Regions from separate parts of the Paenibacillus sp. Lou8.1 genome, predicted to be linked through region 1. Evidence: riboswitches for the same ligand, from Rfam matches in the RefSeq annotation. Region 1 holds a riboswitch; each other region holds the start of a gene.

Region 1 (4,422 bases):
GCGCCCTCTGCCGGTAGCGTTTCATCATGGTAGGATAAGGCACGCTCGGGATCAAGCGACAGATTGAACTGATCCCGCCAGCGGAACTCAAAGCGCGCCTTGGACAAAGCATCATCCCGCTGCTGCGCTCGTGGATGCCCCTTCGCCAGATCGGCAGCATGTGCCGCAATTTTGTAGGTAATGACACCCTCACGGACATCATCCTTATTGGGCAGACCCAAATGCTCCTTGGGCGTAACATAGCACAGCATGGACGTCCCGAACCAACCGATCATCGCCGCCCCGATGGCTGAGGTAATATGATCATATCCGGGGGCAATATCCGTCGTGAGCGGTCCCAAGGTATAGAAAGGAGCCTCCTTACAAATCTCCATTTGTAAATCCACATTCTCTTTGATTTTATGCATAGGGACATGTCCCGGCCCTTCAATCATGACCTGAACATCATGCTTCCATGCGATTTGCGTTAGCTCGCCCAACGTTTCCAGCTCTGCAAACTGTGCTTCATCATTCGCATCATAGATACTACCCGGACGTAGACCATCCCCGAGAGAAAAGGCCACATCATAGGCTTTCATAATTTCGCAAATTTCTTCAAAATGTGTATACAAAAAATTCTCCTGATGGTGCGCAAGGCACCAGGCTGCCATGATTGACCCACCCCGGGACACAATTCCCGTCATTCTATTCGCCGTCATCGGAATATACCGCAGCAATACACCCGCATGAATTGTAAAGTAGTCCACTCCCTGCTCCGCCTGCTCAATCAGCGTATCGCGATACAACTCCCACGTCAGCGCTTCTGCTTCACCGTTTACCTTTTCAAGTGCCTGATACAGCGGCACAGTCCCAATCGGTACAGGAGAATTCCGAATGATCCATTCACGTGTTGTATGGATATTACGGCCTGTGGACAGGTCCATAACCGTATCCGAGCCCCAACGCACAGCCCAAGTCATTTTCTCCACTTCCTCCTCGATGGAGGAGGTAACCGCAGAATTACCAATGTTCGCATTGATCTTCACGTGAAAATGACGCCCAATGACCATTGGCTCACTTTCCGGGTGATTGATATTCGAAGGCAAAATGGCTCGTCCAGCCGCCAATTCCTGCCGTACAAACTCAGGCTCCACCCCTTCGCGGATCGCCGCAAATTCCATTTCGGGCGTAATGATCCCTTGCCGCGCATAATGCATTTGCGTCACTGTACGCCCTTGCGAAGCACGAAGCGGACGGTTGGTCACGCCGGGAAATTCCACTGTCTCCCGTTTGGAGCCAGGTTTCAGTCCATTATCCTCCGGCTTGACGGCGCGTCCCTCGTAAGCCTCCACATCGCCCCGTTCCAGGGCCCAAGCTCGCCGGAATGGAGGCAGGCCCTGACGGATATCGACCTGATAGGCTTCGTCGGTCATGGGACCGCTTGTATCATATACACGCAATGGCTCATGATGCTCCGTGCCCTGCGGCGTATGTGTAGGATGAAGAGCAATTTCGCGCTCTGGCACGGCAATGTCCGGCCGCGAGCCTTGAATATATACCTTACGGCTTCCTGGAAAGGGCGTTACCCCACTGGCTTGCTCCCCGTTTGTCTTCTCTACCTCAACTTCTTTTGTTCCTACCAATCTTACTTCTGCTGATTTCAATTCTGTTCCTTTTGTTCCTTCTGCTTCTGTCGGCTTCATTGTCCATTCCTCCCGTTTCGATGAAATGACACACCGATCCGGAACCATTCCCAGGGTGGCGCTGATCTATGCAAAAAAGCCGGTTCCCCAGGGAACCGGCTAATCTAACGAGGCAGCTATCCAGACAGTACGCATGTGGAATAATGATATTCCAATGCGTCACCGTAGACAGCAGCCGCGTATACATTTCAATGGCCGATTACTTCCCTACGCTGGTATGATCCAGATCAGGTGCAAAGGGTCCGGAATCTTGCACGATTCCATCTCAGCCCGGCATTACAGGCTCCCCCAGTAACTGTGATACTTTATTCACATGAGGCGGATATAACAGACATCCCGCCTTCCTTACCAGACTACTTCAAATTTATGGCTTTGGCAACCCTTTTAGGTTCCCTTTACCAAGGAGACGTTCTCCATCAAATCACTCTGCTTGCTTCAACTGTGTTCATTCTTATTACGGAAGCATAAGCCCCATTTCCTTCGCCGCTTCGATCAAAATCGGAGCAAAGTCATGTAGCGTCTCGGGTGCAAGTCGACTGACCGGGCCAGATACAGATAAAGCCGCAGTGACCTGTCCCTTCCGGTTCACAATTGGCGCTGCCACAGCAGCAGCCCCTGGCTCCCGTTCTTCATAGCTGGTCGCATAGCCCTTCTCGCGAATGTCCTGCAGCTGAGCTTTATAGACCTCCGGGTCTACTGAGGGCGGCCATTCATCCCCGCTTAGCAGGGCTTCCAGCTCCTGCGGCGGCATAAAGGCCGCCAGCACCTTGCTGGAGGCCCCTACAGCCAGCGGCATACGCGCACCTACAGGCGCAACCCTGCGGATCGCCTGATTGCTCTGCACGGCTTGTATGCGAATACGCATGCTGCCGTCCCGTAAGTACAAGCTGACCGTCTCGCCCAGACGGTCACGTAGTCCTTCCATTGCAGGTTGTAACAACACCGCCGGCTCGTCACTTTGGGACAAATGCGTGGATAGCTCCCAAATACGGAAGCCAAGTCGATATTTTTCCGTTTCGGCATTCCGAACGACAAAGCCCCGATCCTCCAACGTAGTCAGCAGCCGATGAACCGTGCTTTTATGTAGACCAATTTTGGAGGCAATCTCCGTCAGGCCAAGATCCGAATTTGCGGTAAAACACAGCAGTATATCAAGTGCACGCTCTACAGCGCGAACGGTTAATTTACGGTCTTCCATCGTGAACCGCTCCTCTTGTATCCATATTCGTTTCACACTATGAAACATGGTTACATAAATTATATAGAATAGTCGCGGCTACTGTAAACCGATGTTTTTGTGACAACCATATTACAGAACGAGAACAAACATCGACAATTCTTTGCATCATTTTTACTTTTCCGGTTCAGGCGTTGACTTTGGATAATCCCCATCATACGATAATAGGTATCTATACGGATCTACACTACTATTTTCAAGTGGAATTATACCTAAATTCTATGAAACGAAGATCAATTTTATATAAGGAGGCTCTTACATGATTTCGACATCCCAGCGCAACGCTCAGCTACAGACCGCTGTTCAGGAGCCGTCCACCCCACTCTTTAATCCCCGTCTGCTGCGGTTCAAGCACGTTGTGATTGCTCTGCTGCTGTCGGTCGTCTTTTTTCTGTTGTTTTGTTTTATTGCCTTGCATGCTTACATCGCATGGGTACTTACGAATCCCACCGTTGCACCGCTGTACTCTAATCCGATGCAGGCCAAAAGCATGCCTTATGAGGAAGTTAGCTTCCCTGCCAAGGATGGTAGCCGCATGGTACAAGGCTGGTATATCCCGGCGGATCAATCGCGGAAAACGATTATTTTCAGCCATGGTTATGGGGCTAACCGCGAAGAAAGCTGGATTCCCATGTATGATCTGGCGCATTATGCCCACAGTTTGAACTTTAATGTGGTCATGTTCGATTATGGATTTGCGTCACAAAACAGCAAAGCAGTCGCAACCGGAGGCAAAGCAGAATCCCAACAGCTCCTCGGAGCAATTCAGCTTGCGAAGCAACGCGGCTCATCGGAGATTATCGTATGGGGCTTCTCCATGGGAGCAGGCACCGCTCTTCAGGCGGGCTTGCAAACCAAAGATGTGGACGCAATGATTTTGGACAGCACCTTCCTGCTGGAACCGGATACGCTGTACCATAACATTCACAATCAAATTAATCTGCCAAGACATCCGTCTTTGGAAATTCTGGAGTTGCTGTTTCCAATTTTGAACGGCACCAGCTTGCATCAGATTCCATATCAGGAGGTTAAAAAGGAAAACTACCCGTTCCCGATCATGTTTGTGCATGGTACACAGGATGAAAAAGCTCCTTATCCTATTGCGGAAAAGCTCGCTGCCAATCAAACCAACCCGCTTTCCAGTGTATGGATTGTTAAAAACGGGATACATGAGCTTATTTTCAGAGAGCACCCGCGTGAATATTTGCGACGGGTATCGACGTTTCTAAGCAGTGTACAGGAGCTGGAGGACAAGAAAACCACCGCTGATGCCCACAAACAAACGAATACGAAGTAAAAAATTATTTTTCGAAGAACTATATTCTATTCTTCCCCTTGAAGAAGCCTGTCTATGGACACTTAACCCGTGCCGTAGCTGGGCTTCTTTTTCGTGTTCCATGGGTATTCATTGTTTTACCTAACAGATGTGACCGGATTAAGGGAGTTCATAGACATATTTCCGATGAGACAGTGAATATACTGGGTACGTATGCATCCAGGGCA
Region 2 (4,422 bases), on a different contig from region 1:
AATTGCCGCCTGGATGAAGGCTTTGCCATTCGAGATAGCCTCCGGTACAGACATCCCTTTCCCTAATTCCGCGGTAATCGCTGCCGAGAAAGTGCACCCTGTTCCGTGTGTATGGACAGTCCGTACTCGCTTGCCGCTCAGCTCTATAAAGGCGGTTCCGTCAAAAAGCAGGTCAACAATCTGTCCGCTGATCTCGCTCTCGTCAGCGTGGCCACCCTTGATCACAACGAATTTTGGTCCCATACTGCTAATATGTCTCGCAGCCTCGCGGCGATCCTCCATCGTATGGATACTGATCCCTGTCAGGGCTTCCGCCTCCGGGATATTCGGTGTAACGACCAGGGCCAAGGGGAGCAGGTCGTCCTTCAAAGCCTGCACCGCTTCCAGCTGCAGCAGTTCAGCGCCTCCCTTGGCAATCATCACGGGATCGACGACGACCTTTTTCCAGCCGAACCTTCGGATCTGCTCGCTCACAAGACGGATGATGCCGGCATTAAACAGCATGCCAGTCTTCAGGGCATCCACTCCAAGGTCTAATCCTACAGCTTCGATCTGTTCCGCTGTTGCTTCCTCTGGTAGCGGATATACGCCGTGGACCCCTAAGGTATTCTGTACGGTAATGGCCGTAATAGCCGACATGCCGTACACGCCAAGTTCTTGAAAGGTTTTGAGATCAGCTTGAATTCCAGCCCCGCCGCCACTGTCTGAACCAGCAATCGTCAGCGCTCTGGGTACACGAACGTCTGTCATCGCGCACCACCTGCTGCTGTTGTTCCGGCTTCATGGATCGAGACATGCCCCTCTAGTGAACCTGTATGCAGTTTGGCCAGCTCGTCGAGAAAGGCAATCTGGAAGCTGCCGGGCCCCAGCTCTGCGGTACGTGCTGCGGCTCGAGAAGCTGCTGCACCGTAAAATGCCAAACCTGCTGTACCGGCGAGCAGCAGGTTGGGTTCAACAGCTGCAAAGGCACCTAACACAGAGGTCAGCAGGCAGCCTGCTCCGGTTACCTTCGTGAGGAGCGCGTCTCCGCCGCTAATCATTCGTGCTTCGGCCCCATCGGTGATGACATCCTCTTTTCCAGTAATGACAACCATCGTATTGAGCGTTCGAGCAGCCCGAATTGCCAGATCGACATGGCCGCTGTCAGCACTGTCACCGGCATCTACGCCTTTAATCTCACGCGCTTCTCCAACAAGATGTGCGACTTCGGCTGCATTGCCCCGCACCAATGAGATTTTGACTTCACTCAGGATTCGCAGTGCCGATTCAGTTCTAAAGCTCGTTGCTCCCGCACCGACCGGATCTAGCAGCACCGGAACACCGTGTGCATTCGCCGATTGTCCAGCAATGATCATGGCATCCACCAGTTCGCGGTTCAGTGTACCGATGTTTAACACGACGGCACCTGCTATTTTTGCCATATCTGCTACTTCCTCAGGTGCATAGGCCATCACCGGGGAGGCGCCCAATGCATACAGGCCGTTGGCCGTAAAGTTGGTGACTACCACATTGGTCATATTGTGAACGAGGGGTTTGGTGTTTTGTACCTTCGTCAGGAGATCCGAATAGCTTTTTTCCCATGTACTCATAATGATTATCCTCTCTATAGTTGGTAGTTCAACAGGGCATTTAACCGTACTTCACGAATCGAATTGCCAGGCTAACTATTCCAAGACCGTTACCTGCATCTGGACTGGCCATTCTTCTTGCGTATAAGCCATGTCCCAGAACTTATATTCCAGCTGGCAGCTCAGTATAAAATGCTCAATCATCCGCTCCCGCTCAGCAGCCGTTGCGTCTTCCGCCCAAGCATCTACACGTTCTCGGAACTTGAGTGTTGTATCATCAAGCTGGTCTCCATAGAAGCCCATCCATTCATAGAACGGATGAGACTCATCCGGCTTTACTTCATCCAGCAGCCTGCGACCAATCTCGGCATACGTCCACATACATGGCAGCAGCACAGCCAAGATCTCGCCCAGGCTACCCTCATGCGCAACCGTCAGCATGTGACGGATATAGTGATGAGCCGACGGAGCGAGCGGATATCCCTGCAACTCTTCATAGGTCACCCCTGCGACAGCACAGAAATTTTGATGCGGATGAACCTCGCTGTGGAGAATAAAAGAGATTTGTTCATTAAATACAGCCATGTCCTCCCGATTCGTGCATTTGGAGATTGCGATGCCGTATATCCGCATGTATGCGTTCAAATATTCAAAGTCCTGTTTTACATAGTGAATCAGCTGTCCCCTTGTCAAACTTCCTTCAGCAATACCTCTCACAAAGGGGTGCTCAAAAATCGCTTGAAAAATGCCGTCCGCCTGCCGACGGAGTTCTTGTGTAAAACTCAATTTCCCCACCTCCATCAAATTGAAGAGCAAGAAGTCCTGTAAGAATATAATTCCGGAACAACGCTAAAAAGCCGCCCCGGAAAAATGGAGCGGCTTCAACAATAGGCCCAATACGCAAAAAAACGTTTGAAACCTTATATACGAAGGCTCCACTTTCCTACGCTAGTACGAACTAGATCAGGTTCAAAGGGTCCAAGATACGTTCTTGTCTCAGCCATAGCGGCTCCCCTAGTGGACTTCTATTCTTTTGACTATTACTGTACATACGTTCATACGCTATGTCAAACATAGTGTGCAAAATATGAAATTTCCTCTAGTTAGGTGTTTTGAGCTTAGTGAGGGTGATGAATTACACTTTCCACAGCTTTGACCTTGGCATATTCCGGTTTCCACATTACATCCCGTATAGCTTGTTCCACATCTGAAATGTGCGCCTGGGCTACCTGATCCTGTATCGCGGCTTTTGCAACCGCAATCGCAACAGCGTACGAAACTTCGCGTAATTTTCGGATATGAGGGAGTAGTGCACCGCCAGGCGTATTCGAATCTACACCATTGGCAACAGCAACTGCTGCCGCTGTAAACATCGCAGGGGTAATCCTTTTGGCTTTAACCACAATCGCACCCAGACCCAGTCCCGGAAAAACAAAGGCATTGTTCGCCTGTCCAATCTCAAATTTCGTACCGTTATAGGTGACGGGCTCAAAAGGACTTCCGGTTGCAATCAGTGCTTTGCCATCGGTCCACCGTATCAAATCCTCGGGTACTGCTTCTGCAAGGTTTGTAGGATTGGACATGGGCATAATGATCGGGCGTTCTACATGTTTCGCCATCTCCTTGATGATCTCTTCAGAAAAGGCACCTGCTACACCGGAAGTTCCAATCAATATCGTAGGCTTCACCTGACGGATGACCTCTAGCAGTGGTATTTTGCCGTCACCCGATCGGGTCCATGAGCTGATTTCATCCTTTTTGCGCACATACGGTTTCTGATACTCCAATACGTCTTCCATATCTTCCATTAACAGCCCGCGATAATCAAAGGCCCAAAAGGACTTGAAGGAATCTTCTGCGGAAAGGCCGTCCTCAATCATAGCACCCCGAATTTGATCAGCGTTACCGATTCCTGCTGCCCCTGGGCCGAAAACAAGTATTTTTTGTTCACGCAGCGGAGTCTTGGTGACATCCACCGCCGAAAGAATCGCAGCCAAGGTCACCGCTCCTGTACCTTGTATATCATCGTTGAAGGTGAGTATGCTTTGACCGTATTTTCCTATAATATGGCGTGCATTTACGCTGCCCACATCTTCCCAATGTAAAAGCGCCTTTGGGAATTGCGCTAACGTTTTGCTGATAAAAGTATCAATAAACTGGTTATAGGCTTCTCCGCGAACCCGTTTATGGCGGTTTCCGATGTACAGTGGATCATTCAGCAGCTTTTCATTATTTGTACCTACATCCAGTACAATTGGCAGCACCCGCCCGGGATGAATGCCTGCCGCAGCCGTATACACTGCAAGCTTGCCGATAGCAATGTTAATACCCCCGACGCCCCAGTCACCAATCCCTAAAATACTTTCGGAATCTGTCACGACGATCAGATCCACATCATGGCCACTCAAACCAGAATTATGGAATGCTTGTCCAATACCGTTCGGGTTATCTATCGACAAATATATGCCTCCAGGGCGGTTGTACTCGTGACTATATTCTTGAATCGCGGTTCCTACGGTCGGCGTGTAGACTACGGGCAGCATTTCACTCAAATGATCGGTTAGCAGCCGGTAGTAGAGTACGACATTTCGGTTGTGAAGGTCGTTGAGAGAAGCATTTTTTCGCAGCATGGTGGGTTGTGCCAGAAACTGCTGATATGCCCGTACGCTCTGTTTCTCTAATGAAAGGACGGTGGGAGGAAGGATTCCTTCCAAACCCAGTTCTTTGCGTTCTTCTTCTGTAAAAGCGACACCTTTGTTCAAAAGGGGATTTGCCAACACATCCTTTCCCCGCAATGGAGTAGATAATGAGCCATCGCGATTGACATAAAAAGCTTCCATAGAAAGACCTTCTT
Region 3 (4,422 bases), on a different contig from region 1:
ATTGTAGGTTGGGAAATCTTTGTTAATCAGCGATTGCTCCTCAGTTTGCTTTGGATCAATGCGGTTGAACTGACCTGCAGACCACTCCAGCCATTCCTGAATTTCAGCACCGGTCACTTCTACAGCATGAACCGTGTTCGGATACACATACAGGTCGGATACGTTTTTAATCGCTACCGTACCTTCAGGAATATTGGTGTAATACTCGGCTCCGTTTCGACCGCCGGCCTTGAATGGAGCGCCTGCCGACAATACGGGAAGTTTTTCGTATTCAGTTCCTTTAAGATGGTTTTGAACATACCATTTCTGTGCATTCGTCACGATTTGAATAGAAGGATCGTCCTGCACTAATGCAAAATAGCTGGTAATCGGTGCAGTCGTTGTTCCGACAGGTTGACGAATATAATCCAAGGTTCCTTGATGCTCTTCCTTGATCGAATCTGTCAGTTTGTAGTCAGGAGTAAACTGCACAGCCTGGTTAGTGGTATTCACAACCGGACGTACTTCAGACTGAGAGTTTGTTACGTTCCACTCGCGGTTTTTCTTTTCCAGGCTCAGGTCAATAATACCCAGCTCCTTGCCCCATGAGGAAGCTTCCACGGCCGGTACGCCGTTAATGGTTCCTTTATCTAGATCTACACCCTTCATTTCTTTAAAATCAGGACCAGGGAAAGATTTATGAGCATGCCCAAACAGAATAGCGTTAATTCCGTCCACCTGGCTTAAATATTTAACGGCATTCTCCATCATTGGCGTTTGCGGCACATCCTCATAACCTGTGTGCGCAAGCACGACAATAATGTCAGCACCTTCCGTCTTCATTTGAGGAATAAACTTTTTCGCCGTTTCCACAATATCCTTCGTAACGACTTTATCCTTCAAATTGGCTTCATCCCACTGCATAATTTGAGGTGTGACCAAGCCGATGACACCCACTCTGAGCGTATGCTCTTCACCTTTCTCATCCGTTACCGTTTTATCAAGAATTTGATAAGGGGTAAAATAATTTTTAGTAGCTTGCCCCCCCTTATCAACATAAACATTCGCATTTACGTAAGGGAAATCGGCTCCCTTGAGCGATTTTTCCAGAAAATCGAGACCATAGTTGAATTCGTGGTTGCCCACTGTCGCCGCATCATAGCCCATCAAGTTCATCATCTTGTAGACTGGATGGACACCGCCTTCTTTTTCATAGGTTTTGTTTCTGGCCATATAATCGCCTAATGGATTGCCCTGTAACAAATCACCGTTATCGAACAGCATGCTGTTTCTTGTTTCACTGCGCGCCTGTTGGATCAAACAAGCTGTGCTAATCAAGCCATATTCGTTGGTTTCTTTGTCTGAATAGTAATCATAGTTCATCAGCGACGCATGAATATCCGTTGTTTCCATGATCCGCAAATTCACCGTAGCGCTATCGCGAGAATCGCTAGCTGCCCAGGATGGAGCGGCCGAAAACACCAGCATGCTACAAGCTACAACTATTGCTGTAAACCCTTTAAACCAATTTTTACGAAATAACAAAATATACCCCTCCTCATTAAGGTGTATGCCTCATATACATACTTTTGCACATATATGTAAGCCTTGAACCCACCATTTCTATTTTAATCCAACGCCAGACAAAAGAGTAGTCATTCACTTAAATTATTTATGAAAAAATAATTAATTCTCTCAAAAATAAAAAAACCAGCAAACCTCCTAAAAAACTCGGAGATTCACTGGTTTATCCATTTATATTCTCATTATTTATTCCACACTTGGCGCTCCGTTTGCTGACCCACATACTCAATGCGAGTCGGATTCACGTCCAGAATGACATAATCGGGATCATCCGGTCCGGAAAACCATTCCTTCAAGGAATCGTTCCACACTTGTTTGCGCAGCCCTTCATCAGCTGTAATCTGGACAGTAGCCTCCACTTCTACGACTTCCTTTGTACCGCCAACTTCATAACCCAGCAGCAGATAAGCATTCGGATTATCCTTTAGCTCATCCACTTTATGCGTTTTGCGATCTGTCGCCAGATGAATGTTCATTCCATCGTTAAAAAGGGCCATATAGCGTACTTTCGGTTTGCCACCCTCTACCGTACCTAACGAGCAAAATTTGTTGTTATCCAAAGCCTTCACAATGGCTTGTTCTAGTTGGCTACGATCCAATGTTTCCGTTTTACCCACAGTACAACAACTCCTTTTCACGAATTAGAATTCTCTACGGCCATGCCATTGGGCACCAGCCCATCTGAACCTACCTGCACAGCTGTTCTGAAAATAACATGACCCGATCAGATCGGATTGATGCATGCTCATTTTCAGATCAAAGCTCACAGTAAAAGTGTACCCTATCGTTCGGCAAATGAACCGCCATCTCTTCCTCCATGCTGGACAGACCCGCATTCAAGGCATATAATCGTCGTAGTAAACCCGAATAAATGAACCCATTAAACCTTACAATGCCAGGGGTGCTGGAATCGGCCGGCTGAGAGTGTGTCCCAAGACACTGACCCTTACAACCTGATCTGGGTAATGCCAGCGTAGGAATGCTTAAGCAAGATGTGCCTTTTTTACATAGGACCATCCCTTACTTTGGTATATACAAGCGCAAGCGTCCCGGAACCTCGGGGCGCTTTTTTTGTTGAAGATTAAGTTGTTGGAAAGATCGCGTCCGGCAGATGTTATTTTTATGAAAATGGGGAACATAAGCTGTCTGATTGGACGGATAACGGGTAATTAAAGGAGAGAACACAACGATGAAGCGCATGAAAATGTTAAGCCTGGGACTGATCAGTCTGTGGCTCATGGCCTTGACCCTGACCGCTTGCGGTGGAAGTCCCTCCACATCCCAAGAAGCGGCTCCCGCTACCAACACTCAAACGTCTACTCCGGCAAAGGAGCTCAAAGATGTTAAAGTCGTGCTCGACTGGACACCCAATACGAATCATACGGGACTCTATGTTGCCAAGGACAAAGGATTTTACGAAAAAGCGGGTTTGAATGTCCAAATTATTCAACCTGGTTCAGGCGGAGCCGATCAAATGGTTGCCTCTAATGCTGCACCTTTTGGTATTAGCTACCAAGAAGGCGTCACACAGGCTCGTACGCAAGGCGTGCCGCTTGTATCCATCGCTGCGGTGATTCAGCATAATACCTCAGGCTTCGCAGCCCCAGTAGATCGCGGAATTAAGAGCCCCAAAGATTTTGAAGGTAAAAAATACGGCGGTTGGGGCTCTCCCGTAGAAGAAGCGGTCATGAAATCCATCATGGATTCAGACAAAGGCGATGTGAGCAAAGTGAAGATCGTCAACATGGGCAATGCAGACTATTTTACAGCCGTGAAGCGGGATATCGACTTTGCCTGGATTTTCTACGCATGGACCGGAATTGAGGCCCAGCTTCGAGGTGAGTCATTAGATATGCTGTATGTAAAAGATTATTCCAAAAGCCTCGATTACTATACACCTGTAATTGTGAGCAACGAACAGACAATAAAAAATGATCCAGAACTGGTAAAAGCGTTCATGAACGCTACCGCACAAGGCTATGAATACACTATCGCCCATCCAGATGAAGCCGCGGACATCTTAAGCAAAGCTGTACCGGAGCTGGATAAAAAACTGGTACTTGCCAGCCAAAAATGGCTGAGCCCGCGTTATCAGGACGATGCCGCGCAATGGGGTGTGCAAAAAGCGGAGGTATGGCAAAACTATTCGGACTGGATGTACGAACGCAAGCTGCTCAGCAAGCCTTTGGAAGTGGATAAAGCCTTCACAAACGACTTCTTGCCCAAGCGCTGATCATTTGTTAAAACGCTAAATAAGACTGAACTAGAGAAGTGAACGAAGTTCCACTACGCAGTCGGATGGTGCTTCCCATCGCTGTTGTACCCAGATTTCTTTTATGAATATCCAGAGGTTGAAATCTGGGTACAAAGGCGAACGCTAACGCTTGTACAGCACCATTCCGCCCACTTCGTTCTCGTTCCACTTGGTTTATTCTTTAGTCTCATAGTGTCTAAGCGCAAAAGCAGGTGCGCTTATGTGAGAAAAATACAAAATACCGTACAACCTAGCTTAAAAACTAAGGTGCTTTTTAAGGCGGTTGGCAGCGTAGCGGTTCATTTGAATCTGGAGAAGCGCAGCGTTCGCCTTTGCCGTGGGATTCTTACCTTTTAAAATTTATTCAAAGAATCCCACGGCAACAGCGATCGTAAGATCAAATGAAACGCGAAGCGGTCTCCCCGCCTTAAACCACCCTATTTTCTCAAAACAACTCCACAATAAAGGACAGGTGAATTTTCATGGCTAACACACTGCTCAGTATTCAAGTAATCCCTAAAACTCCTAATAACGAGGACTCTTACCCGTATGTAGATAAGGCGATTGAGGTCATTCAGCGCTCCGGAGTCAAATATCAGGTGAAT

What was found. Region 1 has a riboswitch for thiamine pyrophosphate ahead of thiC (phosphomethylpyrimidine synthase ThiC). Riboswitches for the same ligand answer to the same signal wherever they lie in the genome.
Region 2: it holds a riboswitch for thiamine pyrophosphate, as region 1 does, so the genes downstream of both, tenA (thiaminase II) here and thiC (phosphomethylpyrimidine synthase ThiC) in region 1, are expected to answer to the same signal.
Region 3: it holds a riboswitch for thiamine pyrophosphate, as region 1 does, so the genes downstream of both, NLX78_RS14180 (ABC transporter substrate-binding protein) here and thiC (phosphomethylpyrimidine synthase ThiC) in region 1, are expected to answer to the same signal.

The regions. Positions count from the first base shown of each region.
Region 1 covers NZ_JANAVN010000013.1:45,538-49,959, forward strand. Annotated here, with positions in the region: gene thiC (phosphomethylpyrimidine synthase ThiC) at 1-1,682, opposite strand, end outside; TPP riboswitch at 1,870-1,982, opposite strand; gene NLX78_RS18540 (IclR family transcriptional regulator) at 2,137-2,880, opposite strand; gene NLX78_RS18545 (alpha/beta hydrolase) at 3,179-4,216, shown strand.
Region 2 covers NZ_JANAVN010000005.1:262,509-266,930, forward strand. Annotated here, with positions in the region: gene thiD (bifunctional hydroxymethylpyrimidine kinase/phosphomethylpyrimidine kinase) at 1-750, opposite strand, end outside; gene thiM (hydroxyethylthiazole kinase) at 747-1,589, opposite strand; gene tenA (thiaminase II) at 1,665-2,354, opposite strand; TPP riboswitch at 2,492-2,594, opposite strand; gene NLX78_RS09445 (NAD-dependent malic enzyme) at 2,687-4,408, opposite strand.
Region 3 covers NZ_JANAVN010000009.1:53,333-57,754, reverse strand. Annotated here, with positions in the region: gene NLX78_RS14190 (bifunctional 2',3'-cyclic-nucleotide 2'-phosphodiesterase/3'-nucleotidase) at 1-1,524, opposite strand, end outside; gene NLX78_RS14185 (pyridoxamine 5'-phosphate oxidase family protein) at 1,746-2,180, opposite strand; TPP riboswitch at 2,451-2,560, shown strand; gene NLX78_RS14180 (ABC transporter substrate-binding protein) at 2,753-3,796, shown strand; gene NLX78_RS14175 (hypothetical protein) at 3,804-3,986, opposite strand; gene NLX78_RS14170 (MTH1187 family thiamine-binding protein) at 4,300-4,422, shown strand, end outside.